DNA from 3 places in the Subtercola endophyticus genome. Region 3 is predicted to be linked to each of the others. Evidence: predicted binding sites of a transcription regulator. Region 3 holds the regulator's gene; each other region holds the start of a gene.

Region 1 (10,150 bases), 1.6 Mb from region 3:
GGGGCGGACTCGACGCTGCCCGTCACGCAGATACAGGCCTGACGTTGACACCTCGTCATTGACACTGCCACTATGGGCACGACCTGAAGGAGCATCACAATGACCAGTCCTGCCCCGTACGGAGCCTCCACCGGCCCCGTCGCACCCCGCACCAATGTGCTCGCCATCGTTTCGCTGGTGGTGTCGATCGTCGGGTTCACCATCATCGGAATCATCCTCGGTTTCGTCGCGCTGAGCCAGATCAAGCGCACGGGCGAGAGCGGTCGCGGCCTGGCGCTCGCGGGCATCATCATCGGATTCGTCGAGCTCGTGCTCGGCATCATCCTCTTCGTTGTGATCATCGCGATTGCGGCGAACTCGGCGACCGTCACCACGTACTGATTCACGGCTCCCTACTGATTCACGGGTCGCTGCGCAAGTGGATGCCCGAAAAAGCCCGTTTCAGTAGGCTCGCCACAGGGAGCAGCACACCGAAGCATCGAAGCGCTCACCCACGTAACGAGGGCGCTCACGCACCGAACTAGCGGAAGGAAGGTCACCATGACCGATCCCAACACACCCACCGGAGACGGAACTCCCGAGCAAGTGCCCCTGGTGGCACCCACACCACCGGCTCCGCCCGCCGCGCCACCGGTCGCGCCCGCTCCGCCCGCGTACACGGCTCCGCCTGTGGCAGCGCCCGCTCCGCCGACGCCGCCTGCCCCGAACTACGGCGCGCCCGCCGCGCCTCAGTACGGTGCCCCGCCCGCCGCACCCGGATACGGCGCGCCCGGATACGGCGCGCCGCAATACGGTGCACCCCCCGCAGGCTATGCAGCACCGGGCACCAGGTCGCCGATTCTCAGCATCATCGGTATGGTCGCGGGCATTCTGGGCCTGCTCATCTCGCTGTTCAGCTGGGGCATCGGCGGTTTCATCTTCTCGGTAGCCGGTGTTGTGCTCGGTTTCATCGGCCGACGCAGAGAGCCGGCGGCCCGCGGATTCTGGCTCACGGCCATCATCACCGGCTTCGCCGGAATTCTGTTGTCGATCATTCTGATCATTCTGTTCGTCGTTTTCATCGTCGTCAGCGCGAATTCTTCGAACAGCTACAGCTACTGATCTGACCACTGACCACTAACACCGGCGAATGGCGCGGCGCTTCGGCTCCGCGCCATTCGCCGTCTCTGCCGATGAATTGTGTCGTGATGTGCCGCTCGGCGCGAGTGGGGCTGACGGATGTCTGCTGCCTCTCGATAGGCTCGATGAAGAGCCAGAGACCGAATACGCAGAAGGAAGGGTCATCATGACCGATCCACAGAGCCCAGCCGCCGAGGGAACCCCCGAGCAGGCGCCTCCAGCGGCCACGGTGCCGCCCGCTGCATCCGACACGCCCCCGGCGCAGCCGGCCCCCGATGTGCCGCCTACCGCCCCGCCCGCGGCACCTCCGGCGCCAACTCCTCCGGTCGCGCCGCCCGCCCCGTCGTACACCGCGCCGGTGGCGCCCGTCGCGCCGGAATACATCGCCCCCGCCACTCCCGCTGCGCCCGAGTACATCGCCCCCGCCGCTCCCGAGTACGCCGCGCCCGCTGCGCCGAGCGCCCCACCGGCTTACGCTCCGCCTGCCGCGCCGCCCGCCTACACGGCCCCTCCGGTGCCGCCCGCCCCGAACTACGCGGCCCCCGCGGCCCCATCGGCGCCCAATTACGGCGCGCCGGCTGCGCCTCCCGCCCCCGGCTACGGGGCCCCGCAGGCGCCCGGCTATGCCGCGCCACAGGCTCCGTACCCCGGCGCCCCGGCCGCACCACCCGCCCCCGGCTACGGCGCCCCGGCCGCGCCTCCCGCCCCCGGCTACGGCGCCCCGCAGGCACCGGGGTACGGAGCGCCCGCCGCGCCCGGCTACGGCGGCCCGCAGTACGGCGCACCGCCGGCCGGCTATGCGGCCCCATCTGCCGCGCGCGCACCCATCCTCAGCATCATCGGAATGGTGGCCGGCATCCTCGGCATTCTGATCTCGATCTTCAGCATCGGCGTCGGCGGGTTCATCTTCTCGATCGCCGCCATCGTGCTCGGCTTCTTCGGCCGCAGCCGAGAGGCGGCCTCGCGCGGCTTCTGGATCACCGCCATCATCACGGGCTTCGCCGGCATCGCAGTGTCGCTCATCTGGTGGATCTTCATCATCATCGCGATCGCGTCGAACGACCGCTACTCATACTGACCGCTCTCACTGACCCGCTCTCACGGGCTGCGCTCGCCGGCCGCTCTGCTCAGGGCAGGCGGTCGGCGAGAATCGCCACGTGACGGCCCTCGGCGCGCGTCACGAAGAGGGTCGCCTGCTCGGGGCCCTGCAGCGCGAGCCTCGGGCGCAGGGCGGCCGGGTCGACATCGACGCCGCGCTTCTTGATCTCGAGGCTGCCGATGCGCCGCGCGCGCAGTTCACGCTTCAGGCTGCTGACGTTGTAGGGGAACACCTCGCGCACGCGGAACGCCGAGGCGAACGGCGTCTCGACCAGCGCGTCGGCGGTGAGATAGGCGATCTGGCTCGACACCAGGTGCGCCCCGATCGTGCGCGCGAGGTCGCCGATCAGCCGCGCCCGAATCACGCTGCCGTCTGGTTCGTAGAGGTACCCGCCGAGCGGGCCCTGCTCGACGTCGTCGCTATCGGCGGCGGCGGTCAATTCGTGGCGCGTGTCGCCTCGAATCACCAGCGCGGCGCGACGGATGCCCGGGCGGGCCACCGAACCGAACCACAGGCCGGTCTCGACGACCTGCCCGTCGACCGAGATCCACTGCGCCTCGCCCGTCTCGGGCAGCAGCGCCCGGTCGAGCCCCGGACCCAGTTTCACACCCGTGGGCCGCGACCGAGCGGCCTCGAACACGAAATCCAGTGACGGGCTGAAGTCGGCGGGATCGGTGAGTCGCGCGGTGTTCGTGTGCCCCGAGGTTCGGCGGGCGGGGTCGAAGTAGAGAGCATCCACACTTTCGAGATCGAACGTCTCGGCGTCACCGTGCACAACCGTCGCCGAGGGGAACGGCGCGAGGTTGTAGGCGGCGATTGCCGCCGTGATCTCATCGCGCTCGACGGCCGTCACCTCGAGGTCGAGGGCGGCGAAGGCGAGTGCGTCAGCACCGATTCCGCAGCCGAGATCGGCGACCCGGGTGAGCCCGGCGGCCTGGAAGCGGCCAGCGTGCGCCGCCGCCACACTCAACCGCGTGGCTTGTTCGAGCCCCGACTCGGTGAAGAGCATCCGCTCGGCGAACGGGCCGAACTTCACCTTCGCTTTGGCGCGCAACCGGGCCTGGGTCATCACCGCGCCGACGAGCGCGGCCGAGTGGCCCTGCTTGCGCAGGTCTGCTACGGAGCGAAGGATGCTCGATCCGTTCGTATACGGCGGCAGCGAGTCGAGCAATCGCAGGCCCTCTGCCGTCATCAGCTGTTCGAGGTCGGTGCGCTGCATGCGGTCAGTCTACGCTGGCACTCAGGTTGACCGACTGCTAACGAAACCCCTAAACTCGAGTTAGCACTCTCAGTGTGAGTGTGCCAAAAATTTGACTTTGAACTGAAGAAAGAAGAGGTCAACAGTGTCGGTCTCCATCAAGCCGCTCGAGGATCGCATCGTTATCAAGCAGGTCGAGGCAGAAACGACCACCGCATCTGGTCTGGTCATTCCTGACACGGCGAAAGAGAAGCCGCAGGAAGGCGTCGTCGAGGCTGTCGGCCCCGGTCGTATCGACGACAACGGCAACCGCGTGCCGCTCGACGTTGCCGTCGGCGACAAGGTGCTGTACTCGAAGTACGGCGGAACCGAGGTCAAGTACGCCGGCGAAGACTACCTGGTGCTTTCGGCTCGCGACGTGCTGGCTGTTATCGTTCGATAGTGAATAGTAGAAGAAGACCCGGGCCCTCGACGCCCGGGTCTCCTTCGGTTAACGCGGCTCCTTCTAACGCAGTGCCCGGCAGCGAGAGCACGAAGATGAGGGGCACGACCGTCGGTGCGCTCTTCGCCATCGGCGCTTATCTCATCTGGGGAATTCTTCCCCTGTACTTTCTGGCTCTCGCCCCCGCTTCGGCCTTCGAGATCGTGGGCTGGCGTGTCGTGTTCTCGCTCGCCTTCTGCATCGTGCTGATCACCGTGACACGGGGCTGGCCGAGCTTGTTCGCGGTGCTGCGGCAGCCCCGACTGGTTCTCACCATGGGCGTCGCCGGCGTGCTGATCTACATCAACTGGCAGACGTACGTACTGGCCACGACCAGCGGACACGTGGTCGAAGCGTCGCTCGGCTACTTCATCAACCCCATCGTCACCATTCTGCTGGGCGTCTTTCTGCTGCACGAGCGACTGCGCCGCATGCAGTGGGTCGCCCTCGGGCTGAGCGGCATCGCTGTGGTGGTGCTCGCTGTGGGATACGGCGCAGTGCCCTGGATCTCGCTCGTGCTCGCCTTTTCGTTCGGGCTCTACGGGCTGCTGAAGAAGCAGGTCGGGCCGCGCATCGACGCGGTGAACGGGCTCACCCTCGAGTCGATGTGGCTGGTGCCGATCGTGGTGGTGCAACTCTGTGTCGTCGGAGCGACCACGGGGCTCACCTTCGGCAATATCAACGGCTGGCACACGACGGCGATGGTGGGCGCGGGTGTCATCACCGCTATTCCGTTGCTGATGTTCGCCGCGGCCGCGAAGCGACTTCCGCTGAGTTCGATGGGCTTCATCCAGTACCTCACCCCGGTGCTGCAGTTCATCATCGGAGTCGTGGTTCTGGGCGAGCCGATGCCGCCGGAACGCCTCGCGGGATTCGCGCTGGTGTGGGTCGCGCTGATCATCCTGTCGGTCGATGTGGTGCGAAACAGCCGTCACACCCGACGCTCAGCTGGATTACAAATTGCTAACGATATTCGCACGGCACACACAGAAAACACACTCGAAACATAGAAACCATAGGTTGGACCCTAATGAACGCGAGGGTGCCTCCGCCCGGGGGCTCCATGCTCGCGAGCACAATGAAAGGGTTCACAGGATGATCAAATCCAAGTATGCCCTCCGGACATCGATTCTGGCCGGAGCAGGCATCATTGCCATCATGCTTTCCGGCTGTGCCTCCGGGGGCAGCTCAACTCCATCTTCTTCGGCGTCTTCGTCGGCGTCGGCCACTGAGACCGACTGCGCGAGCGATGCCACAACGGCCAACAACCTGGTCGTCGGTACCATCCTCCCCATCACCGGTAGCCTCGCTTACCTGAACCCGCCGGAGCAGGCCGGTGTCGGCCTCGCGGTCTCAGACATCAACGCTGCGGGCGGCGTCGATGGCAAGCAGGCTTGTATCCTCCCCACCGACTCGGGTGACTCGACCGACCTCAGCGTCTCGACCGCTTCGGCTCAGAAGCTCATCACGGCCAAGCCGTCGGTGGCCATCGGTGCCGCGTCGTCGAGCGTTTCGCTGAACGTCGTCGACGCGTTCGCTTCGGCCAAGATCACGCAGATCTCGCCGGCGAACACCTCGGCCAAGCTCAGCGGTTACGGTCCGTTCTACTACCGCACCGCTCCGCCGGACTCGGTTCAGGGTTCAGCCCTCGGCTCGCTCATCACGGGTGACGGCAACTCGAAGGTCGCCTTCCTGGTCTTCAACGACTCGTACGGCACCGGTCTTCGTGACTTCACGCAGAAGAGCATCGAGTCTGCAGGCGGCACCGTCGTCTACGGCGCTACCGGCGCCGGCCAGGAGTTCCCTCCCGGCCAGACCACGTTCTCGGCTGAAGTGACCGCGGCGCTTGCCAGCAAGCCCGACGCGATCGTCATCCTGGCGTTCGACGAGACCAAGTCGATCATCCCTGAGCTCGTCGCTCAGGGCTGGAACATGTCCAAGACCTACCTGTCAGACGGCAACACCGCCGACTACAGCAAGGACTTCCAGGCGGGCACCCTCACCGGCGCCCAGGGCACCATCCCCGGTGCTCAGCCGAACGACACGTTCAAGGCTCAGCTCGTCTCCTGGTACAAGGGTGCAGAGAACGCAGACCTCAAGGACTTCTCCTACGCTCCTGAGGCCTACGACGCGACCACCCTCACCGCCCTCGCGGCGCTGAAGGCCAAGTCGAACGTCTCGGCAGACCTGAACAAGGAACTCGCGGCTGTCTCCGGTGCGAACGGCGGCACCAAGTGTGCCTCGTACGCCGAGTGTGCTCCGCTGGTTTCGGCCGGTACCGAGATCCAGTACACGGGTCAGTCGGGCATCGGTCCGTTCAACTCGCACAACGAGCCGTCGAGCGCGTTCATCGGCATCTACAAGTACAACGCCGACAACACCTACACGTTCCAGTCGGCCATCGAAGGCGAGACCTCCTACTAAGGAGTTCGAACCCTCGTAGCACGAGAAGCCCTCGCCCCGTTCATCCGGTGCGGGGGCTTCTTCGTGCCTGCCCGCCACCGCCCCGTCCGGTCGCGCTCCGGCTTCGAGAGCGATGGATGCGGACGAGAGCGACCAGCGGGGCGGTTGCTCTCGTCCGCATCCATCGCTCTCGCGGGAGAGAGCGGGGCGGTGGGGAGCGGGGCGGGGGAGGGAGAGGGCGAGCGCGAAAGGCCCCGCTGCCGGATGAACCGGGGCGGGGCCTTGCGAACGAGCAGGTGGGGCAGCGAGAGCCGCGGGCGGGGAGAGCGGGGCTAGATGGCGCCGGGGGCGTTGTGGCCCGACTCCTCTTCGACGTCTTTGGCGAGGGTGCCGAGGTAGAGCTCGATGACCTTGGGGTCGTCGGCCAGCTCGCGGCCGGTGCCGGTGTAGGCGTTGCGGCCTTGGTCGAGCACGTAGCCGCGGTCGCAGATCTGCAGGCAGCGGCGAGCGTTCTGCTCCACCATGATGATCGACACGCCCGTCTTGTTGATGCGGCGGGTGCGGATGAACGTCTCATCCTGTCGCACAGGGGAGAGGCCGGCGGAGGGCTCGTCGAGCAGCAGCACCGAGGGATCCATCATGAGCGCACGCGCCATGGCGACCGACTGACGCTCACCACCCGAGAGGGAACCCGCGCGCTGCGTGCGGCGGTCACGAAGCACGGGAAAGAGGTCGAAGATGGCCTCGAGGCGCTCCTTGAGCAGCTTGGGGCGCAAGAAGAGCCCCATCTGCAGGTTCTCTTCGATGGTGAGCGACGGAAAGACGTTGTTGTTCTGCGGAACGAACCCCACACCGGCCTGGACGAGCTTGTTGGCCTTGTGGCCGGTGATGTTCTCACCCTTCAGCGTCACCGAGCCTGAGCGCACGTTCACGAGCCCGAAGAGGGCCTTCAGTAGCGTGGACTTGCCGGCGCCGTTCGGGCCGATGATGCCGATCAGTTCGCCGGGGTACACGTCGAGGTTGCAGCCGTTGAGAATGTTGATACCGGGCAGGTAGCCGGCAACCAGATCGGTCGCCTGCATCACCGGAACCCGGGTTTCGGTGCCGCCGGTGGCGGAGAGTGTGTCGGTCATGCTTTGGTCTCACCTTCCGTGAGCTCTTCGTTCTGAACTTCGGCGGCGAGTTCTTCGGCGACCTCATCGGTCAGCAGCGAATCGTCACCGAGATCGGTGTTGTGGTGCGCGCCGAGGTACGCGTCGATGACGGCGGGATCGTCCATGACGGTGCCCGAGGGGCCCTCTGCCACGACCTTGCCCTCGGCCATCACGACCACCCAGTCGGAGATGTGCCGCACCATGTGCATGTCGTGCTCGACGAAGAGCACGGTCATCCCCTCGTCGCGCAGCGCCTGGATGTGCCCCAGCAGCGATTGGGTGAGCGCCGGGTTGACGCCGGCCATGGGCTCATCGAGCATGATCATGACAGGATCGCTCATGAGCGCCCGCGCCATTTCGAGCAGCTTCTTCTGGCCGCCCGACAGGCTGCCGGCCATGTCGTCGCGTTTCTCGAGCAGCTTGAAGCGAGAAAGCAGTTCTTCGGCCTTCGCCGTGATCTCGGCCTCGCGTTTGACCCACAGCGGCTTGATGACCGACACGAACAAGTTCTCGCCGGGCTGGTCTTTGGCGCCCAGGCGCATGTTCTCGATGACCGTGAGCTTCGACAGCGCTTTGGTGAGCTGAAAGGTGCGCACCATGCCCATCTTGGCGACCTTGGTGGCGCCGGTGTTGCCCACGTCGCGACCGTTGAAGGTCGACTTCGCGGCCTCTCCGGCCTTCGGGCCGCCGATGAGCTTGGCGGCCGAGCTGGGCTTGTCGAACCCGGTGATGAGGTTGAAGAAAGTGGTCTTGCCGGCACCGTTGGGGCCGATCAGGGCCGTGATGATTCCGCGCTGCACCTCGAGGTGCTTCACGTCGACCGCCGTCATGCCGCCGAACCGGCGCGTGACGTTGTCGACGGTGAGAATCGGATCGGGTTTCGAGACACCGGGCACCGCCTCGACACCGGAGACGCTTTGTTTCGCCGCCGCACCGGCAGCCGTTATCGTGCTGGTGGTGGTGGGCACGTCACTTGACATCGAAGCTCAGCTCCTTCTTGTTGCCGAGAATACCTTGCGGCCTGAAGATCACCACGAGCATCAACATGACGCCGATGACGATCCAGGCGAACTGTTCGGTCTGCTGGCCGTTCATGATGGCCGAGGGAATGAACTGGTTTGCGATGCCCTGAACGAACAACCGGATGGCGAAGAACACGATGGCGCCGAGCACCGGGCCGAAGACCGTCGCAGCACCACCCAGCAGCAGCGCGGTGAAGATGAAGTAGGTCATCGAGCGCCCCATGCTGTCGGCCTGCAGCGAGGCCGGCAGAATGTAGACGATTCCCGCGATGGCACCGATGACACCACCGAGGATGAGCGCCTGCATCTTGTAGCTGTAGACGTTCTTGCCGAGGGCGCGCACGGCGTCTTCGTCTTCACGGATGCCTCGCAGCACACGACCCCAGGGGCTGCGCATGATCGCCCAGACGAACAGGCACAGCAGGCCGACCACGAACCACGCCGTGGCGATGAACCACCAGCCGTTCGAGCCGGTCAGGTCGTATTTGAAGGGCCCGATGTCGAGGGATCCGCTGCCGAAGAACGACAGATCGGTGAAAGGGCTGCGGTATTCGTTGCCGGTGATGCCGTTCGACCCGCCGGTGAGGTTGGTCAGAAGCGACGATCGCCCGACCATCCGCACGATCTCGGCGGCCGAGAGCGTCACGATGGCCAGGTAATCACCGCGCAGCTTCAGAGTCGGAATACCCAGAATCAGCGCGAAGATCAGAGCGCACACGAGAGCGATGATGATCGCCAAGACGATGGGCAAGCCCGCGATGATCGAGATGGCGAAGCCATATGCCCCGATGAGCATGAACCCGGCCTGACCGAAGTTGAGCAATCCGGTGTAGCCGAAGTGGATGTTCAGGCCGATGGCAGCGATGGCGAGAGCCGCGGTCTGCGGCGAGATCGCCGAGTTCAGAATCGCGTACAGAGTCTGCAGAAGTTGATCCATGAGTGAGCCCTTCTAACCGATGCGCTCTCGGCGCCCGAAGATACCCTGCGGCCTGACCAGCAGCACCAGAATCAGGATGATGAGTGCCGTTGCGTACTTGAAGTCGCCCGGCAGCACGAGGTTCGTCAGCTCGACGACCAGACCGATGATCATGGCGCCGGCGAGAGCACCGAACGCGGTGCCGAGACCACCCAAGGTGATGGCGGCGAACATGAGCAGCAGCAGTTGCAGGCCGGTCTGCCAGTTGACTCCGTTGAGCACCAGGCCGAGCAGCACACCCGAGAGCCCGGCCAGCGCGGTGGCCGACGTCCAGACGATACGGATGATGCGGTCGACGTCGATGCCCGACGCGGCCGCAAGCGAGGGGTTGTCTGACACGGCGCGGGTCGCGCGGCCGATTCTGGTCTTCACCAGTACCCAGCCGACCGCCGCGATGATCACCACGGCGATACCCATCGAGATGAGCGACTGCGCCGAGAGCGTCACCGGCCCCAGGTCGACCGTGACCGGGTTGGCCTGGTCGATGCGAACAGTGGATGCCCCCAAGAAGTACTGGAACGTGTACTGCAGCGCGATCGAGAGCCCGATGGTCACGATCATCAGCTGCGTCGTGCCGATGCCCCGCCTTCGCAGCGGTTTCCAGATCCACGCGTCTTGGAAATAGCCGGTCGCAGCACAGATGACCACCGAGATGATCGCCGCCAGAATCAGGTTCAGCCCGAGAACGTTCGCGAAGA
Region 2 (10,150 bases), 1.4 Mb from region 3:
CGCTCATCCTCTTCGGGGTCTACACGCACGGCTGCGACGAGAGCGGCCTTAGGGTCTGGGTAACCTCCACACCGACGCTCTCCGAGGCGTCGCTGTACGTAGCCGAGCACGTGCACGAGTTCATCGACGCTTCGGCCAGGCTCTCGCCAGACCCGGTCAACCCGCTCGGGCTGCACGCTCGCCACTGAACGCCGAGCCGACCGCCGAGTCAGCCCCTGACCGCTAGCGCAGCGGCAGCTCGTAGTGCCGATAGGTGCTGTCGGGCATCCACCCGAGTGATTCGTAAAGCGTCTGAGCCGGCGTGTTGTCGAGCGCGGTCGACAGTTCGAGGCGAGAGGCGCCCGTCTTCCGGCCGTGCGCGCCGGCGGCGGTCAGCAGGGACTGCGCTACGCCCCGGCGGCGTGCCCGCGGGGCGACGAACAGGTCGTACAGCACGAAGATCGGCGCGAGGTCGAGCGAGCAGAACGACGGGTACAGCTGGCTGAACCCGACCGCGCCCTCGGTGTCGTCGAGGTAGGCGAGCAGCACGACCGATTCGCCCGCCTTCAGGCGCGCCTCGAGGTAGTCGCGCGCTGCCGCGGCGTCGGCGGGGTAACCGTAGAACTGCCGATACGAGTCGAACAGCGCCGCTGCCTCGTCGAGCTGCCGGATGCCCGCCCGGCGCACGACCGCAGCGCCGGATGTCACGCCAGCAGGTTCGGCTTGCCCGTCGCCCACTACAGCTCGCTCAGGTGATCCGACGGGTTCACGCGCTTACGCCGAAGCTCGCGCGGACCACCGGGAGCGTCGCCCACGTACAGCCAGCCGAGCAGCTGCTCGTTCGGCGCCAGTCGGTGCATGCGGCGCACCGGTTCCGTACGTGTCAGATGACCGGTACGCCACATCACGCCCCAGCCGGCTTCGTCGAGCAGCAACGAGAGGTTGTGGGTCACGCCCGCGGCGACCGCCTCCTGCTCCCAGTCGGCGATCTTGCTGCTCGGCCGCGTCGATACGACAGCGGCGATCAGCAGGGGAGCCCGGCGGGCCTTCGAGATGTACTTGACCACATCGCCGCCATCCGCCTCGGCGAACGCCTCACCCAGCCGGTCACGCTGCTCGCCGCGTAGCGAGATGAAGCGCCACGGGTGCAGTGAGCTGTGATCGGCGACGGTACCCGCCGCATCGACGAAACGCAGGAGCTCGAGGTGCGAAGGGGCTGTGGGCCCCACCTTCGAGAGAGAGCGCCTCCGTAAGAGACTGTCGTAGGCCGACACCCCGCTGGCTCAGGCCGTCTCGTCGAACGACAACGACACCGAGTTCATGCAGAACCGGTCGCCCGTGGGGGTCTGGGGAGCGTCGTCGAAGAGGTGACCCAGGTGCGAACCGCAGTTCGAGCAGCGCACCTCGGTGCGCAGCATGCCGAGGCTGCGGTCTTCGATCAGCTCGACCGCGTCAGACTCTTTCGGAGCGTAGAAGCTTGGCCAGCCGCAGTGCGAGTCGAACTTGGTGTCGCTGCGAAAAAGCTCCTGCCCACACGCCTTGCAGCGGTAGACGCCCTCGCGCTTCTCGTCGAGCAGCTCACCCGTCCACGGGCGCTCGGTAGCGGCCTCGCGCAGCACGGCATACTCCTGGCGGCTGAGTTCGTCTCGCCACTCGGCGTCGCTCTTGGATACGTCGTACGTCATTTTGCCTCTTCTATTCGCCCCGGAATCGGTGCGTGCTCAGTCGAACTGCAGCGCTCGGATCGCCATCTATCATCACAGTAAACTGGCCCCCGTGCCTGACAATTCCATCATTCAGAAGTCGTGGAGCGAACTCACAACCGACGAGCTCTACGCATTTCTCCGCCTGCGCACGAACGTCTTCTACGTCGAACAGAAAGTCGACGAAGAAGAACTGGATGACCGTGACAGAGAGCCTACGACCGTTCACTTCTTCATCGCCGACGGAAACCGCACCGACGGCAACCGCATCGTTGCGTACCTGCGGGTCATCGAAGACGACGAACCCGAGCAATTGGATGCCCGGCACCTCATCGGCCGCGTCGTCGTCGACGCCGAGTACCGCGGCCGGGGGCTCGCGCAGAAGCTGATCCAGAGCGTCATAGAGCAGTACGGGCATCTGCCCATGCTGTTGCACGCGCAGAGTTATATCGTTCCGCTGTACACCGGGTTCGGTTTCGAAACCCTGGGTGACGAATTCGTCGAAGCGGGCATCCCGCACCGTTCGATGTACCGCTCTGCCGTGGCATTCACCTGACACCAAGGCGCCCCACCCTAGAATGATGCACACCGCGGCGCGCCGCCGCTGGTCTGTGCGAGCGAGTTCGGGCGAAGGGAACAGTGTGGCGAAGGCAGAACCCCAAGCCCACACCGAGGCCCCCGCACTCGACGATCGTGATCGCCGCGTGCTCGAATTCGAGCGCGGCTGGTGGCAGCACGCCGGGTTGAAAGAGCAGGCGGTTCGCGCCGAGTTCGGCCTTTCGGCCACCCGCTACTACCAGATTCTAAATCGACTCATCGACGACCCGGCGGCGCTCGCTTTCGACCCGATGCTCATCAAACGACTCAGGCGGCTGAGAGATACCCGACTGGCAGCGCGCGCTGCCCGTCTGCTGCCGCGTGGCGAATAAGCGAACCAGAACGGCCCCTCCTCTTCTATGGCAACACAACAACGAGACTCGTTTGATCGCGTGCCCACCGATCTCGCTCGTCGCGGCGCCCACCGCGGCCCGAAGCGGCGCGGGCGCGGCTGGATCACGTTCGCCTGGGCCGCGCTGGCCACTGGTGTGCTCGTGGGCCTTGGCGTGGTCGGGCTCTTCGCGGTCGACAACAGCAATCAGTTCACGAGTGCTATCGGCGGCGGGTCGAGTGCGGCGTCGAGCGACAGCGCGACTCCGGTGCCCACGGTCGAGCCGACCACCGATCCCGCCGCGACGGTGACGATTCTGAACGGCACGACCACGAGCGGTCTGGCCACGCGAGCCGGCGATCGGGCCACCGCAGCCGGATGGACGGTGGGGGCCGAGGCCAATGCAAGTACCTCCGACATCACGACCTCGACGGTGTACTACTCCGATGCGGCGAGCGAGGGTGCAGCGAAGGGCTTGGCAGCCGCGCTGGGAGGAATTTCCATCTCGCTTTCCGACCAGTTTCAGGGCGCCACACTCACCGCTGTGCTCGGCACGGACTACGTCGACCCTGCCGGCTGATTCGGCCCCGGCTCGAGCAGAATCGTGCCGATTTCAGCCTGAGTATTTCCGGTTTGTTTAATTCTTGTTGAATTGTGGTCACACCACCCTGTTTTGCCGAGCCGCACCGTTTTACTAGAAAAACGGGTCACTTCAATCGAAGCGACGGGCACGTAACACAGTAATTGGGAGTAACAATGGCGAACGGAACCGTCAAGTGGTTCAACGCTGAAAAAGGCTACGGCTTTATCACGGTAGAAGGTGGCGGGCAGGACGTTTTCGTTCATTACTCAGCCATCGACATGGGTGGGTACAAGGTTCTCGAAGAGGGCCAGCAGGTCATCTTCGAGGTCGGCACCGGGTCGAAGGGCCCGCAGGCGGAGTCCGTTCGTTTGGCATAACCCCGAACATCCTTCTCGTCGCCTGGGCGTTACTTGCACTCTCACCATGTGAGTGCCAGTATTGGTCTTAGCACTCGGACCATCTGAGTGCTAAACCTTTATGAATCTTTCATGACGCCCGGGAGGGACGAGAAACACACATGGCAAAGATTATTGCTTTCGACGAAGAGGCCAGACGCGGCCTCGAGCGTGGACTCAACATTTTGGCCGACGCGGTCAAGGTGACACTCGGCCCGCGCGGCCGTAACGTCGTACTCGAGAAGAAGTGGGGCGCGCCCACCATCACGAACGATGGTGTGTCGATCGCCAAAGAGATCGAACTCGACGACCCCTATGAGAAAATCGGCGCTGAGCTGGTCAAAGAGGTCGCGAAGAAGACCGATGACGTCGCTGGCGACGGAACCACGACGGCTACCGTTCTGGCTCAGGCTCTGGTTCGCGAAGGTCTGCGCAACGTTGCAGCCGGCGCCGACCCGATCAGCCTGAAGAAGGGCATCGAGAAGGCTGTTGCAGCCGTCATCGCCGAGCTCGTCAACAACGCTAAAGAGATCGAGACCAAAGAAGAGATCGCGGCGACCGCCTCGATTTCTGCTGGTGACCCCGAGATCGGCGCGCTGATCGCCGAGGCGATCGACAAGGTCGGTAAAGAGGGTGTCGTCACCGTCGAGGAGTCGAACACGTTCGGTACCGAGCTCGAGCTCACCGAGGGTATGCGCTTCGACAAGGGTTACCTGTCGCAGTACTTCGTGACCGACCCCGACCGTCAAGAGGCCGTCTTCGAAGACCCCTACATCTTGATCGTCAACTCGAAGGTTTCGCAGATCAAAGACCTGCTGCCCATCGTCGACAAGGTCATCCAGGCCAACAAGCAGCTGCTGATCATCGCTGAAGACGTCGATGGCGAAGCACTCGCCACGCTCGTCGTCAACAAGATCCGTGGCATCTTCAAGTCGGTCGCCGTCAAGGCTCCCGGCTTCGGCGACCGCCGCAAGGCTCAGCTGCAAGACATCGCCATTCTCACCGGCGGCCAGGTCATCTCTGAAGAGGTCGGCCTCAAGCTCGAGAACGTCACGCTCGACCTCCTGGGCCGCGCACGCAAGGTCGTCATCACCAAAGATGAGACCACCATCGTCGAGGGTGCCGGCGACGCCGACCTCATCGCCGGTCGCGTGCAGCAGATCCGCAACGAGATCGAGAACACCGACAGCGACTACGACCGTGAGAAGCTGCAAGAGCGCCTCGCGAAGCTGGCCGGTGGCGTTGCCGTCATCAAGGCCGGCGCTGCGACCGAGGTCGAGCTGAAAGAGCGCAAGCACCGCATCGAAGACGCCGTGCGTAATGCAAAGGCAGCAGTCGAAGAGGGCATCGTCGCCGGTGGTGGCGTCGCTCTCATCCAGGCCGGCAAGACCGCGTTCGAGAAGCTCGAGCTCACGGGTGACGAGGCAACTGGCGCGAACATCGTCAAGGTCGCTATCGACGCTCCGCTCAAGCAGATCGCCGTCAACGCGGGCCTCGAGCCCGGTGTAGTCGCCGAGAAGGTGCGCAACCTGCCCACCGGTCACGGCCTCAACGCCGCAACCGGCGAGTACGTCGACATGCTGGCCGCCGGAATCAACGACCCGGTGAAGGTGACGCGCTCTGCCCTGCAGAACGCTGCATCGATCGCCGGTCTGTTCCTGACGACCGAGGTCGTCGTGGCCGACAAGCCCGAGCGCAACCCGGTTCCCGCGGGTGACCCGACCGGCGGAATGGACTTCTGAGTTAGCTGCGAAAAGCGGTCGGCCCTTTCGGGCCGGCCGCTTTTCTATTTTGCCGCCCCCCGTGCGGCAAAATGCCGGCATGTCTGGTGGCGCCAACCTGATTGCGCCGCAGGCCACGGAATTCGCCGTCGAGGCCGCCGAATTCCGCCGATATCGCGGGCCAGTACGAAAGAACGGTTGCGCGCTGTCTGATTTGCGCGCTAGGGTGGGCAACCGCGGGCGAACGTTCCGCACAGACTTCGAATGCATGGGGAGGTGAACCAGGATGATGATTTTCACAACAGGGCCGACTTCGGCAGGGCCAGCAGCGTTTACTCGCGCAGCCACTCGATCTGCAGCATTTCGCGCAGTGACCCCCACTCTCATCCCGGCGCTTCCCCCACACGGTACGTTCGCAGCATAGGCTGCGCGAACCAGGAAGCGCCTCCGCTACATCTTTCGGAGGAAGTCTCCCGTGTTCCGTGTATCTCAACGTGCCGACGACCAGTCGGTACTCAATCTCTCAACCCGCGATCCGATCGCGTGGGTCGATGCCGAGCAGTACGGCATCGAGCTCGCCGCCGGTCGCGTGCGCCGCGAATGGACGTGGCTCGCGTTCGTCGACGACGATCCCGACGCTCGTCCGGTGGCACGCGCCATCTGGTGGGGTCCGGTCGCGTCGGTACACCCCGTCGAGCTGCGCTGCCTCATCGTGGCGCCGTCACTGCCTCATCCTGAGCTGTGGGGTGCGGCGATCATCCGCTCGGCCCACCGCTCGTTCGCGGCGGCGGGTGCCTTGTTCGTGCCCGAATTCATCGTGTCGGTCGACCCGGCAGGCCGCGGTGATGCTGCCACCGAGCGCGCCGTGGCGTGGCGCCGCGAGGCGGCCCGCCAGGCCGGCGTCAGCCTGGTAGTTCGGGAGGCTCGGCCCGTCGCTTCGGCTGCCGACCGGAGTTCGTTTGCGGCTTTGTGAGGTCGCCCCGTCTGTTCTGAGGTCGTTACACCGGCCTCAGAACAGACGTAACTGCCTCACCACGATCGGACCGTGCAGCGCGAGTTGGGGCGCTGAGCGGTTATTGCGCCAAAGGCAGGGTGACGCGGAAGGTCGCGCCGCCACCTTGCGTCTCGACGGCTTCGACGGTGCCGTTGTGGGCGGCGATGATCGACGAGACGATGGCGAGGCCCAGGCCGCTGCCGCCCGTTTCGCGGGTGCGTGACGAGTCGGCGCGCCAGAAGCGCTGAAAGATCTTCTCGCGAATCTGCGGGGGGATGCCCTCGCCGTGGTCGATGACATCGAGTACCGCGACGTGCCGAGCCTCGTCGACCTGCACCGACACCTCGATGGGGCTGTCAGACGGCGTGAAGCGCAGCGCATTGCCGATGAGGTTGGCCACGACCTGGCGAATCTTGTTTTCGTCTGCCATGACGACGGGCGCCACGCCGTCACGCGGGTCGGAATCGATGTTCGACAAGGCGAGGTCGGTGGCGGTGATTTCCGCGGAATCGCCCGAATCCGCCGATTCCGCACCGTCGAACGTCTGCACGGCACCCGTGTCTGCTGGCGCACCGGTGGCGCCGGGCGTGCGCGGCCGCCGGCGCAAGCGCGCGAGCGTGGCTCCGGCGAACCCGATCGGCCCGGTGGCGTTTCCGGCGGCGGCCCTGTCGTCGATCGTCACCGACGCATCCGCCTGCGCCTCAGCACCCGTGGTGAGCAGCAATTGTGCGGCCGTCGCGCCGAGTGATGCATCCACCGCCGGCGCGAAGCTCACCGGCTGCGACGAGCGAGGCAGGATGATCGAGACCACTCGTTCGGGGCTGGAGGCCCGGGCATCCAGAGCCGCGTCGACCGCGATGGGAACCAGATCGATACGAGTGAGGTTGAGCGGCTTGGTCTCGTCGAGTCGGGCCAATTCGAGCAGGTCTTCGACGAGCGCACCCATGCGAATCGCCTCTTTTTCGATGCGGTCCATGGCCTTCGCGACCTCTTCGGGCGTCGTCAGCGCGCCCATGCGGTACAGCTCCGCATACCCGCGCACCGACACCAGGGGAGTTCGCAGCTCGTGGCTGGCGTCACCGACGAATCGACGCATCTGGTCGATGGTCTTCGCGCGATCTCGAAAGGCGCTGTCTATTCGGCTCAACATCGTGTTGAGCGAACGATTGAGTCTGCCGACCTCGGTGTTCGGCGTGCCGTCGGCCATGCGCTGGCTGAAGTCGCCGTTAGCGATCTCGGCCGCCGTCTTCTCTACCGCGCGCAGCGGAGCGAAGGTGCTGGTCACGAGCAGCCGCGTGAGCATGGCGCCCAGGATGACCACGCCGATGCTGAAGGCGAGAAAGATCGACAGATACGTGGTGGTGATGCGGTCGGTATTGTCGAGCGACGACGCGATGACCAGCGTGCCCGAAGAGTTGTCGGCGAAATTCACCGACTGCACAATGGCGTGCCACTCCGACTTGTTGCCCGTCGAACTGACCGAGTAGATGGGCTTCTTCGCCACCTCGGCCGAGGTGGGAGACAGCGGGATGTTCGTGAGATTCGGTTGCTCGGCGACGGGTTGCGAGCCCCAGTTGCTGGCGGCCAGCGTGCCGTCGGAGGTCAGTAGGCCCACGTAGTACTCCTGAGGCGCGCTCGTCACGTCGCTCAGCAAGAACGTCGTGCGCGTCGCCGTCGGCCCCATGAACGACGAGTAGTCGTCATAGGCGGTCGACAGCGACGAATCGATCTGGTTGAGCAGATACGACCGCAGCACGGTCATCGTTCCGACCCCGGCGACGACAAGACCCAGCGTCAGAAGCAGCACTGTGACACCGGTGATCTTGGTGCGCAGTGAAATCGAGTTCCAGAACGTGGAGGGTGTGACGGCCATGAGTGGTTACAACAGTACGGCTACCGCCTTACGCCTTGCTGACCTTCAGCATGTAGCCGAAGCCGCGCTTGGTCTGAATGAGCGACTCTTCGCTGTACTGGTCGAGCTTGCGCCGCAGGTACGAGATGTACGACTCCACGATGCCGGCGTCGCCGTTGAAGTCGTACTCCCACACGTGGTCGAGAATCTGCGCCTTCGAGAGCACACGGTTCGGGTTCAGCATGAGGTACCGCAGCAGCTTGAACTCGGTGGGGCTGAGCTCGATGGCGGTGTCGGCTACGAAGACTTCGTGCGTGTCTTGATCCATGGTGAGTTCGCCGGCGCGGATGATGGCGTCTTCGTCGGCTTGCATGGTGCGGCGCAGAATGGCCTTGATGCGGGCGACGATCTCGTCGAGGCTGAACGGCTTGGTGACGTAGTCGTCCCCGCCCACCGTGAGGCCGGTGATCTTGTCTTCGGTGTCGTCTTTCGCCGTGAGAAAGAGAATCGGGGCGGTGTAGCCCGCGGCGCGCAGCCGCTTGGTGACGCCGAAGCCGTTCATGTCGGGCAGCATCACGTCGAGAATGATGAGATCGGGCTCTTCTTCGAGCACGGCAGAGATGGTCTGTGCCCCGTTGCTCACGGCGCGCACAGCAAAGCCGGCGAAACGCAGGCTGGTGGTGAGCAGGTCGCGGATGTTGGGCTCGTCGTCGACGATGAGAATGCGAGGTCCGGTCATGACACCATTATCTGCGGGTTCGCTGGGTGCTGCCTGTGAGCCGGTCGAGCGTCAGGCGGCGACGTGCTCGGCGTCGAGAATGGTGTAGCTGTACCCCTGCTCGGCGAGAAAGCGCTGCCGGTTCTGGGCGAAATCCTGATCGACGGTGTCGCGCGCCACGAGGGTGTAGAAGTTGGCGGAGAGACCGGATTCCTTCGGGCGCAACAGCCGCCCGAGCCGCTGAGCCTCTTCTTGGCGAGACCCGAACGAGCCCGACACCTGAATGGCGACCGTCGCCTCGGGCAGATCGACCGAGAAATTCGCGACCTTGCTCACCACGAGAATGGGCTCGTCGCCGTCACGGAACGCCTGATACAGCCGCTCCCGTTCCGCGATGGGAGTCGAGCCGGTGAGCTCGGGCACTCGCAATTCGGCGGCCAGGGCATCCAGTTGGTCGAGGTACTGCCCGATGACCAGGATGCGTTCGCCCGCGTGCTTGGCGATGAGTTCTTTCACGACCTCGAGCTTCGCGGGCGCGGTGGCGGCGAGCCGGTAGCGTTCGTCGTCGCTGGCCGCGGCGTAGACCAGACGCTCGTTGTAGGGCAGGTCGATGCGCACCTCGAAGCACTCGGCGGGGGAGATGAAGCCCTGCGCCTCGATCTCTTTCCACGGTGCGTCGAAGCGCTTCGGGCCGATCAAACTGAACACGTCGCCCTCGCGCCCGTCTTCGCGGACGAGCGTCGCGGTGAGGCCGAGGCGGCGGCGAGCCTGCAGTTCGGCGGTCAACTTGAATACCGGTGCCGGCAGCAGGTGCACTTCGTCATAGATCACCAGGCCCCAGTCGAGCGCATCGAGCAATTCGAGGTGGGCGTAGGCGCCGCCGCGCTTGGCGGTGAGAATCTGATACGTCGCGATGGTGACCGGCTTGACCTCTTTGACCTGGCCGGAGTATTCGCCGATCTCCTCTTCGGTGAGTGAGGTGCGCTTGAGCAGTTCGCTGCGCCATTGCCGGGCAGAGACGGTGTTCGTGACCAGGATGAGCGTGTTGGTCTTCGCGGTGGCCATTGCTCCCGCACCGACCAGCGTCTTGCCCGCGCCGCACGGCAGCACGACCACGCCCGAACCGCGCTCGAAGAAGTTGTCGATGGCCTTCTGCTGATAGTCGCGCAGTGCCCAGCCGTCTTCGAACAGCGTGATCTCGTGCGGGGTGCCGGGCGTGTAGCCCGCGTGGTCTTCGGCCGGCCAGCCCAGCTTCACCAGTTCTTGCTTCAGCTGCC
Region 3 (10,150 bases):
ACGACCTGCAGGCCGCTGGTGCCGACCGGCAGGTCGACCTGAGTGATGTCGCCGGTGACGACCATGTGCGAGCCGAACCCGAGCCGGGTGAGAAACATCTTCATCTGCTCGGGCGTGGTGTTCTGCGCCTCGTCGAGCACGATGAACGAGTCGTTGAGCGTGCGCCCGCGCATGTAGGCGAGAGGCGCGACCTCGATGGTTCCGGTGGCCAGCAGCTTCGGCACGACCTCCGGGTCGAGCATCTCGTTCAGCGCGTCGAAGAGCGGCCGGAGGTACGGGTCGATCTTGTCGGTGAGCGATCCCGGCAGGTAACCGAGTCGCTCGCCGGCCTCGACCGCGGGGCGGGTCAGGATGATGCGGTTGACCTCTTTGCGCTGCAGCGCCTGCACGGCCTTCGCCATGGCGAGGTAGGTCTTGCCGGTGCCGGCCGGGCCGATTCCGAACACGATGGTGTTCTCGTCGATGGCGTCGACGTACTGCTTCTGCCCGAGCGTCTTGGCACGCACGGTGCGGCCGCGGGCGCTCAGGATGGGCTGGCCGAGGGCGTCAGACGGGCTGGTCGCAGTACCCGAGTCGAGCATCCGTGCCGAGGCCGTCACCTCGATCTCGGTGAGTTCGTCGTTTCCGTTGCGCACCATCTCGACCAGCTCTTCGATGAGCCGACGAGCGGACTCGACGTCGGCCGAGGGGCCCTGCAGCGTGATCTCGTTGCCCCGCACGTGCAGCCCGACCGTCGGGTACTGCTTCTCGACCAGGGTCACGAGCCGGTCTTGCGGGCCGAGCAGGCGCACCATGGCGAGCCCGTCGACGTGGATGACCGCGTCGGAGAGCGGGCCGGAGCGCACGCCGGTGCCGGCCGCGGTACCGCGAGCGAGCGAGCCCGCCGAAAAATCAGAACGTGGCAAGGGAACCCTCTTCGCTGCCCGTCGCTCCCGTGCCGTCGGGCCAGGCGAGCACGTGTGCGTGCACGTGGAAGACGGTCTGGCCGGCGCCCTGCCCGGTGTTGAAGATCAGTCTGAAGTCGTTGTCGGCTTGCTCTGCCGCCACGTCGTTCGCGACAGCGATGACCTCGGCCAGCAGTGCGGGATCACCCGCGGCGAGCTCGACGACGTTCGTGTACTGCTGCGTCTTCGGCACGACGAGAATGTGCACCGGAGCCTTCGGAGCGACGTCGGTGAAAGCGATTACCCGATCGGTTTCGGCGACGATGGTGGCCGGAATCTCGCGCGTGACGATGCGGCTGAAGATCGACGGTTCGGTTGAAGCTGACATGTCTTCCATCTTAAGCGGAGCGCCTGACAGGCGACCCGGCAGGCGAGCGCCCGAGCGAGTGCCGCCCGACGCTGTGCGCGAACGTCACCAGCGCTTGAGCAGAATGTTGACCGCCGCGAGCCCCGCCGGCCCGGCCGACGAGGTGCGCAGGATGCCCGGGCCGAGCTTGACCGGCTGGGCGCCCGCCTTCGTGAGATCTTCGAGTTCGCGCTCGGCGATTCCCCCCTCGGGGCCGACCACGAGCACGAGGTCAGGCACCGTCTGGTCGGGATTGCGCACGACACCCTCGCGAGCAAGGTCGCTCTGCACGATGGCGCTCAGGTCCACTCCGCTGAGCGAGAGCTCAGCCGTCGGCTCGAGCACGAGCACCTTCGTGGACTCGGCGAGCGCGAGCAGATCTTTTGTCGTGTGGAGGTCGGCCACCTCTGGCACCCAGGCACGGATCGACTGCTTCGTGGCCTCGCGCACGATGGTGCGCCAGCGCTCGACACCCTTGGCGACCTTGTCGCCGGTCCAGCGCGAAACCGACCGTTCGGCCGCCCACGGAACGACACCGTCGACGCCGAGTTCGGTGGCAGCCTGAATAGCCAGCTCGTCGCGGTCACCCTTGGCGAGCGCCTGCACCAGCCAGATCGAGAGCTCGGGCACAGAAACGTCGAGAACGTGCGTGACAGCGATGCTCAGCACGGTCGACGACACGGCGATCACCGGCCCGCGCACCAGAAGGCCGCGCCCGTCGCCGATCGAGGTCTCTTCGCCGACCCGGATTCGGTTCACTTTGACCGCGTGCTTCTGTTCCTCACCGTGCAACGACACCACGTCGCCCACCTCGTGGGGAGTGTCTCGCAGGTCTTCGCGCAGGTAAAGGGAACTCACGCCCAGAAGCCTATTGGTTCGCGAACGGCTTGCCGGGCATCCACTCGCCCGCTCAGTTCAGAAACCGATCGCGCAGCTTCGAGAACAACCCCTGCTGGAACTGCCCGAGAGTCGGCGACGGGTACTTGTGGGCCGCGGCCAGCTGCTTCACGAGCTCTTTCTGCTTATGGTCGAGCTTCGTGGGCGTCACCACTTGTACGCCGATCTTGAGGTCGCCCCGGCCGCCACCGCGCAGCTTCGTCACACCGCGCGATTTCACCGTGACCACCTCTGAGCTCTGGATGCCCGGCCGAAGTTCGACCTCGACGTCGCCGTCGAGCGCGTTGACGGTCGTGGTGGTGCCGAGCACCGCATCCCACATCTGCACTTCGAGCGTGCAGAGAATGTCGTCGCCGTTGCGGCTGAACACGTCGTGGTGGCGCACCTTCACCTCGAGGTACAGGTCGCCCTGCGGGCCGCCGGCGGGGCCGACTTCACCCTGGCCCGGCATCTGCAGGCGAAGGCCGGTGTCGACCCCGGCGGGGATGTCGACCGGAATGATGCGGCGAGCGCGCACGCGGCCCTGGCCCTGGCAGGTGACGCAGGGCGCGGGGATGATCGTGCCGAAGCCGCGGCAGGTGCCGCACGGTGAGCTGGTCATGACGTTGCCCAGCAGCGAGCGCACGGTGCGGGAGATCTGGCCGGTGCCGTGGCAGATGTCGCAGGTGACCTCGGAGGTTCCAGGCTGGGCACACGAGCCGTTACAGGTCTCGCAGAGGATGGCCGTGTCGACCTCGAGGTCGCGGTGGGTGCCGAAAATGACCTCGCCGAGATCGACCTCGACACGCAAGAGGGCGTCTTGACCGCGTTCGGCGCGGGAGCGGGGGCCGCGCTGGCCGCCCTGCTGGCCGCCGAAGAAGGTCTCGAAGATGTCGCCGAAGCCGCCGAAACCCTGGGCACCGCCACCACCGCCGCCGAAACCGGCCTGGGGGCCGCGATCGTAGCTCTGGCGCTGACCGGGATCGCTCAGAACGTCATAGGCGTGAGTCACGGCCTTGAAGCGCTCTTCGGCATCGGGGCTGGAGTTCACATCGGGGTGCAACTCGCGAGCGAGCCGGCGGTAGGCCTTCTTGATCTCGTCAGGGGTCGCGGTTCGTTCGACACCGAGAACGTCGTAGTGGTCAGCCACGAAGGGCTTCTCCTTTGTTTGTGGTCATGCCGAGCGCGAACTCGTCAGAGTGCGCGTGGACTGGATGGGAGGCGAGCGACGGCGTCAGGATTCGCCGAGACTCTTCGAGAGATAGCGGGCGACCGCGCGAACGGCCGCAATGTTGCTGGAGTAGTCCATGCGGGTCGGGCCGAGCACGCCCAGCCGCGCCAGTGCGCCGCCGGCCGAGCTGTACCCACTGGCGAGAACAGAGGTCTCGGCGAGGCCGAACGAGGCGTTCTCGCGGCCGATCGAAATCGAGATACCGTGCTCGTCGGCCTGCATCTCGCTGAACAGGCGCAACAGCACCACCTGCTCTTCGACCGCCTCGAGAACCGGCAGAATGCTGCCGACAAAATCGCCCTCAGTGCGAACCAGGTTGGCGGCGCCCGCGATGATCAGCTTCTCTTGACGATTGGCAGTGATCTGCTCGGTCAGCGTCGCTGCGATGAGGTCGACCGTTGCGCGGCGCTGCGGAGCGAACTGGTCGGCGAACCCGGAGAGCTTCGCTGCCGCGTCGTCGAGCCCGAGGCCGGAGACGCTCGCGTTGACTCGGGCCCGGGCATCCGCCAAGAACTCGTCGTCGGCCGGCGCGGGCAGTTCTACGATGCGCTGCTCGACGTGGCCGGTGTCGGTGATGACGACGGTCAGCAGACGGGTGGCCGAGAGCGCTACGAGCTCGACGTGCCGCACCTTCGCCTGAGAGAGGGAGGGGTACTGCACGAGCGCGACCTGCTGGGTCAGCTGCGACAACAGGCGAACGGTGCGGGCCAACACGTCGTCGAGGTCGACGGATGACCCCAGGAACGTCTCGATGGCCTGACGCTGCGCGCTCGAGAGCGGCTTGAGGTCGGCGAGGTGGTCGACGAAGAGCCGGTATCCCTTGTCGGTGGGAATGCGGCCCGACGAGGTGTGCGGAGCGACGATGAGCTCTTCTTCTTCGAGCAGGGCCATGTCGTTGCGGATGGTCGCCGCCGAGACACCGAACGAGTGCCGGTCGACGATGGACTTCGAGCCCACCGGTTCGCGGGAGGCGACGTAGTCGCGCACGATGACACGGAGAACCTCGAGGCTGCGTTCAGAGACCACGTTTGCCGCCTTTCTCGTGCCGGATTCTCGCGCGGGAGTTACGCCCGGGTGCTTAGCACTCATGTCTTCAGAGTGCCAATTATATCCCGGCTCGATGGGCGTGGGCCGCGCGGGTAATCAACACGCTGAGCAAAAATCATTGCATGTGCTCTGCGGGGGCATTATCTTGTGCATGAGCATGTTCAGCGTGCCTCGCAGGGCTTGGGGAACGATGCGCACGCGAACATGACGCGCCGGCAAACCGCCGAACCGCTCCGACCGTCTGAAAGGCGATCTCATGTCTGATCCGAACGCTACCCCGCCCTACGAGCCTCCGGCCTATCAGCCGCCGACGGGCTCGGCGCCCGCTGCCGGCGCTCCCCTGTCTGCCGCAGACGACAAGCTGTGGGCGAGCCTGGCCCACTTCGGCAACATCATTCTGCTGATTCCCGCGCTCATCATCTACCTCGTGTTCAAAGACCGTGGCCCGCTGGTGAACCACGAGAGCAAAGAGGCTCTGAACTGGACGATCAACGTCACGGGAGCGATCGTCGTCATCAATATCGTCTCGACGATTCTCGGTTTCATTCCGTTCATCGGCGGCATTCTCGCGCTGTTGTTGAGCCTGGTATGGATCGCGATCTTGATTGTCAACCTGGTCTTCGCCATTATCGGTGGAGTGCGGGTCAATGGCGGCGGCACCTATCGCTATCCGTTCAACTACCGGTGGATCAAGTAATCGAAAGGCAACGATATGTCGAACGTTCCCCCTCCTCCCGCCCAGCCTCCCGTCGGAGGGCCGCCTGTGCCACCACCGCCGGGTCCGCCGGTCCCGCCTCCCGGGCCGCCTGTTCCCCCGCCCGGCGGCTACGCGCCCCAGGCACCGCTGAGCCCGAGCGACCAGCGACTGTGGGCCACGCTCATCCACATCGGTGGCATCATCTTCGGCTTCTTGCCGCCGTTGATCGGCTACCTCGTTCTCAAAGACCGCGGTGAGTTCATTCAAGAGCACACCAAGACCGCTCTGAACTTTCAGCTGACGATTCTCATCGCCTACATCGTGGGCAGCATCCTGAGCATCGTGCTGATCGGTGTGTTCATCTTGATCGCGGCCTGGATCATCGACATCATCTTCAGCATCATCGCCGCTCTGGCTGCGAACAAGGGCGAGCTGTACACGTACCCGAAGTGGTGTGCGATTCAGTTCGTCAAATAAGGCATTCGTTCACGGCCTCGCTCAGGTGAGGCGGCGAACGACCGCGTCGGCCAAGAGCCGCCCGCGCAGGGTCAGCACGATCGACCCGGCGAGGGCGGCTCTTCCGTCGATGAGGCCATCGGCGATCAGTGCCGCCACCTCCCGGCGAGCATCCTCCGACAGCGACGCGATCTCGAGCCCCGAGCGGATGCGCGCGAGCAGCAAGACGCGTTCGAGTTCGCGCGACTCGCCATCAGGCGTCTCCCGCCCGGCCGCCGGCGAGACTCCGGCAAGAATGCGGTCGGCGTAGGCCGCCGGGTGCTTGACGTTCCACCAGCGGGTTCCGCCGACGTGGCTGTGCGCGCCGGGGCCGATTCCCCACCAGTCGTGCCCCTGCCAATAGGCAAGGTTGTGGCGCGAACGGAACTCCGATGTCGGAGTGTCGGGACCCGTGAGCGACCAGTTGCTCACCTCGTACCACTCGTAACCAGAGGCGGCGAGGCGGGCATCCACCAGCTCGTACATGTCGGCCTCGAGGTCGTCGTCGGGCTGCGGGTAGACCCCGGTGCGAATCTGACGGGCGAGCTTGGTGCCCTCTTCGACGATGAGCGCGTAGGCCGAGAGATGGTCGGGCTGCATCGCGAGCGCGGCTTCGACCGACGTACTCCAGTCGGCGAGAGTCTCGCCAGGGGTGCCGTAGATGAGGTCGAGGCTGACCTGGAGCCCGGCGTCGCGGGCCCACGCCACGACCTGGGGCACGCGTTCCGGGTCGTGGGTTCGGTCGAGGGTCTGCAGAACGTGCGGCACCGCTGACTGCATTCCGAAACTGACCCGCGTGAAGCCGGCGGCCGCGAGCTCGGCGAGGTAGCGGGCATCCACCGAGTCGGGGTTCGCCTCGGTGGTGACCTCGGCGCCGGGAGCCAGACCCCAGGCTTCTTCGACCGAGCGCAGCATGCCGATGAGCTGGTGGCTGGGCAGCAGGGTGGGGGTTCCGCCGCCGAAGAAGACGGTCGAGACGGGGCGCTCGGTGACGCCCGACGCGGTGAGAACGTCTGCCGCGAAGGCCACCTCACGCTGGGCCTGGCCAGCGTAGTCGACCTGTTTCGCGCCGCGCAGCTCGGTGGAGGTGTAGGTGTTGAAGTCGCAGTATCCGCAGCGCACGCGGCAGAACGGCACGTGCAGGTACACGCCGAACGGATGCCCGGCGGCGCGTTCGGCCGCGCCCTCGGGAAGCAGGCCGTCGCCGGGTGCGGGGTCGCCCAAGGGCAGCGCGCTACCCACGGGTCAGACCCCGGGCATCCGGTTCGCGAAGCGCGCCGACGACCACGTCAGGCACGTGCCGGCAGGAGCGCGCGCAGGTATTGCTTGGTGGCCTTGCGCTGCTGCCAGCGCCCGATGGGGCTGCCGATGCGGTAGTACCAGGTGCTGGGCTTGGAGAAGCTGCGGATGGTCACCCACACCGAGTCGTCGGCGCGGTGTTCGATCATGAAGCTCTCTTCGCCGATCTCCGGATGCCCGGGCAAGGTGCCATAGGCGAAACCGACACGGTTCTCGTCGCTGGTCACCGAGACCACACGAACCGGGGCGACGAACTTGACGCCGAGAATATGCACGACGAGTTCAGCAGTGACGCCGGGCGCCACGTGCGGCGTGCCGTCTTCGGTGTAGACATGGCTGTCGTCGAGTTCGCGCGGGCCGACCGGGTTGCCATCGGCGTCGTAGACGAGCCCCACGTAGTCGAATTCGCTCGAGGGCGGCAGCTCGATGTTCTCGACGGAGATTCCGCTGCCGCGCTGGATGCCCCAGGTGAGCACCGCCTCGGCGGCGGACTCGAAGCGCTCGATTCCGGAGCCGAGTCGCACGGTCGACTCGAACGGCTTGAAGCCCTTCGGCGGGTAGTACAGCAGGTCGGGCGCTTGGCTCGCGCCGATGGCGGCATAGGTCAGCGCCTGGCCGCTGTGCGTGGCCCGGGTTCTGATCTGTTCGCTTGCCATTGTTGTGCTGCCTACTTCTTGTCTTTCGTTTCGGTGTCGCCGCTGAGAGCTGCGATGAACGCCTCCTGCGGAACCTCGACGCGGCCCACCATCTTCATGCGCTTCTTGCCCTCTTTCTGCTTCTCGAGCAGTTTGCGCTTGCGGGTGATGTCACCGCCGTAACACTTGGCCAGAACGTCTTTGCGCATGGCGCTGATCGACTCACGGGCGATGATACGCGCACCGATGGCGGCCTGGATAGGCACTTCGAACTGCTGGCGCGGAATGAGCTTCTTCAAGCGCTCGGTCATCAGCACGCCGTAGGCGTAGGCCTTGTCTTTGTGCACGATGGCGCTGAACGCGTCGACGGCCTCGCCCTGCAGCAGAATGTCGACCTTCACGAGGTCGGCGACCTGCTCGCCGATGGGCTCGTAGTCGAGGCTCGCGTAGCCCTGCGTGCGGCTCTTCAGGTGGTCGAAGAAGTCGAAGACGATCTCGCCGAGCGGCATCTTGTAGTGCAGTTCGACGCGGTCGGTGCCGACGTACTCCATTCCGTCGAGAGTGCCGCGGCGGCCCTGGCAGAGCTCCATGATGGTGCCGACGTAGTCTTTGGGCGCCAGGATGCTCGCCTTGACCATCGGTTCGCTGACGCTTGCGATCTTTCCACCGGGAAACTCGCTCGGGTTGGTCACCGTGACGGTCTTCTTGTCATCGGTGGTCACCTCGTAGATCACGCTTGGAGCGGTGGCGATGAGGTCGAGACCGAATTCGCGCTCGAGACGCTCGGTGATGATCTCGAGGTGCAGCAGGCCGAGAAAGCCGCAGCGGAAGCCGAAACCGAGCGCCACGGAGGTCTCGGGCTCGTAGACCAGTGCCGCGTCAGAGAGCTTCAGCTTGTCGAGGGCCTCGCGCAGGTTGGGGTAGTCCGAACCGTCGATGGGATACAGGCCCGAGAACACCATCGGCTTGGGCTCGCTGTAGCCCTTCAGCGCGACCGTAGCGGGCTTCTGGAACGTGGTGACGGTGTCGCCGACTTTGCTGAGCCGAACATCCTTCACGCCCGTGATGAGGTAACCCACCTCACCGACCGCCAGGCCCTGGCTCGGGGTGGGCTCGGGGGTCGAGACACCGATCTCGAGCACCTCGTGCGTCGACTTGGTGCTCATCATCATGATCTTCTCGCGCGGCGTGAGCTTGCCGTCGATCATGCGCACGTAGGTGATGACGCCGCGGTACGCGTCGTACACCGAGTCGAAGATCATGGCGCGCGGTGAGGCGTTGATGTCGCCCTGCGGGGCAGGGATGCTCGCCACCACCAGGTCGAGCAGCTCTTCGACGCCCATGCCGGTCTTACCACTGACGCGCAGCACGTCTTCGGGCTTGCCGCCGATGAGACCGGCGAGTTCGGCCGCGTACTTGTCAGGGTCGGCGGCCGGCAGGTCGATCTTGTTGAGCACGGGGATGATCGTGAGGTCGTTGTCGAGCGCGAGGTAGAGGTTGGCGAGCGTCTGGGCCTCGATGCCCTGGGCGGCGTCGACGAGCAGAATGGCTCCCTCGCAGGCGGCGAGCGAACGGCTGACCTCGTAGGTGAAGTCGACGTGACCCGGAGTGTCGATCATGTTCAGCGCGTAGGTCTGGCCGTCGAGGGCCCACGGCATGCGCACGGCTTGGCTCTTGATGGTGATGCCGCGCTCGCGCTCGATATCCATTCGGTCGAGATACTGGGCGCGCATGTCGCGATCGCTCACCACGCCGGTGATCTGCAGCATGCGGTCGGCCAGCGTCGACTTGCCGTGGTCGATGTGCGCGATAATGCAGAAGTTGCGGATGAACGCGGGGTCGGTCGACGCCGGCTGGAGTTCCTGTACTGCTCTGGGGCTCACGCGTTCCTCGTAGTTTTCGGCAATGGTGCCCTCAAGTTTACGAGACTTGTCGCTGACAACGCGCTCGCCGAGGGAATCATGGGCGCGCGGCAGGGGTTTACTGGGGTCATGAGCATCTTTCTGACCGGCGCGACCGGATTTGTCGGATCATCCATTCTTCGTACGCTGCGCGCGCAGGGGCGGGAGGTCACCGCGCTGGTGCGCAACGACGCCAAGGCCGCGGAGGTTTCAGCGCTGGGTGCCAGTGCTGTCATCGGCGAGCTCAGCGACAGCGAACTCATCACGACGCAGGCGCTCGCCAGCGACGGCGTCATTCACGTCGCTTCGCCTGGCGACGCCTCCAGTGCCAGCCTCGACGACGCGTTCGTGACCGCCGTGTTCGCGGGGCTCGAGGGCAGCGACAAGCCGTTCGTGCACACGGGCGGCATCTGGGTGTTCGGCGACGGGGCCGCGATCACCGAAGAGTCACCACAGAACCCGCCCGCGATCACCGCGTGGCGCGCCGAAATCGAGAAGCGTGTGCTGTCTGCTCAGGGGGTGAAGACCACGGTGATCATGCCCGGGATTGTGTACGGGTACGGCAGCGGGATTCCGAACTCAGTGGTCGACGCTCCGCGGGTGGCCGGCGTCGGCGGTGAGGCGCTGAAACTCATCGGATCGGGCGACGAGCACTGGACCACGGTGTACGTCGACGACC

The links. Region 3 encodes HrcA, which represses chaperone genes, less so after heat shock. Its sites were predicted from a motif close to TTNGCACTCGNNNNNNNCGAGTGCNAA; they were not measured.
Region 1: groES (co-chaperone GroES) is a predicted target of HrcA. The motif match lies at 3,452-3,478, and genes of this name have one in related genera.
Region 2: groL (chaperonin GroEL) is a predicted target of HrcA. The motif match lies at 3,638-3,664, and genes of this name have one in related genera.

Annotation. Positions count from the first base shown of each region.
Region 1 covers NZ_CP087997.1:152,184-162,333, forward strand. Annotated here, with positions in the region: gene tsaD (tRNA (adenosine(37)-N6)-threonylcarbamoyltransferase complex transferase subunit TsaD) at 1-42, shown strand, start outside; gene LQ955_RS00770 (DUF4190 domain-containing protein) at 100-381, shown strand; gene LQ955_RS00775 (hypothetical protein) at 541-1,101, shown strand; gene LQ955_RS00780 (DUF4190 domain-containing protein) at 1,286-2,197, shown strand; gene LQ955_RS00785 (class I SAM-dependent methyltransferase) at 2,247-3,437, opposite strand; gene groES (co-chaperone GroES) at 3,562-3,858, shown strand; gene rarD (EamA family transporter RarD) at 3,954-4,907, shown strand; gene LQ955_RS00800 (ABC transporter substrate-binding protein) at 4,993-6,321, shown strand; gene LQ955_RS00805 (ABC transporter ATP-binding protein) at 6,633-7,433, opposite strand; gene LQ955_RS00810 (ABC transporter ATP-binding protein) at 7,430-8,434, opposite strand; gene LQ955_RS00815 (branched-chain amino acid ABC transporter permease) at 8,424-9,413, opposite strand; gene LQ955_RS00820 (branched-chain amino acid ABC transporter permease) at 9,426-10,150, opposite strand, start outside.
Region 2 covers NZ_CP087997.1:379,959-390,108, forward strand. Annotated here, with positions in the region: gene LQ955_RS01985 (hypothetical protein) at 1-188, shown strand, start outside; gene LQ955_RS01990 (GNAT family N-acetyltransferase) at 223-687, opposite strand; gene LQ955_RS01995 (nitroreductase family protein) at 717-1,253, opposite strand; gene msrB (peptide-methionine (R)-S-oxide reductase MsrB) at 1,263-1,664, opposite strand; gene LQ955_RS02005 (GNAT family N-acetyltransferase) at 1,756-2,238, shown strand; gene LQ955_RS02010 (DUF3263 domain-containing protein) at 2,324-2,611, shown strand; gene LQ955_RS02015 (LytR C-terminal domain-containing protein) at 2,672-3,190, shown strand; gene LQ955_RS02020 (cold-shock protein) at 3,367-3,570, shown strand; gene groL (chaperonin GroEL) at 3,711-5,330, shown strand; gene LQ955_RS02030 (hypothetical protein) at 5,785-6,282, shown strand; gene LQ955_RS02035 (ATP-binding protein) at 6,383-8,176, opposite strand; gene LQ955_RS02040 (response regulator transcription factor) at 8,205-8,894, opposite strand; gene LQ955_RS02045 (DNA repair helicase XPB) at 8,946-10,150, opposite strand, start outside.
Region 3 covers NZ_CP087997.1:1,788,844-1,798,993, forward strand. Annotated here, with positions in the region: gene LQ955_RS08415 (PhoH family protein) at 1-794, opposite strand, end outside; gene LQ955_RS08420 (histidine triad nucleotide-binding protein) at 892-1,272, opposite strand; gene LQ955_RS08425 (16S rRNA (uracil(1498)-N(3))-methyltransferase) at 1,357-2,148, opposite strand; gene dnaJ (molecular chaperone DnaJ) at 2,201-3,316, opposite strand; gene hrcA (heat-inducible transcriptional repressor HrcA) at 3,401-4,423, opposite strand; gene LQ955_RS08440 (DUF4870 domain-containing protein) at 4,701-5,141, shown strand; gene LQ955_RS08445 (DUF4870 domain-containing protein) at 5,157-5,618, shown strand; gene hemW (radical SAM family heme chaperone HemW) at 5,640-6,878, opposite strand; gene LQ955_RS08455 (DUF1990 family protein) at 6,926-7,591, opposite strand; gene lepA (translation elongation factor 4) at 7,603-9,453, opposite strand; gene LQ955_RS08465 (NAD-dependent epimerase/dehydratase family protein) at 9,562-10,150, shown strand, end outside.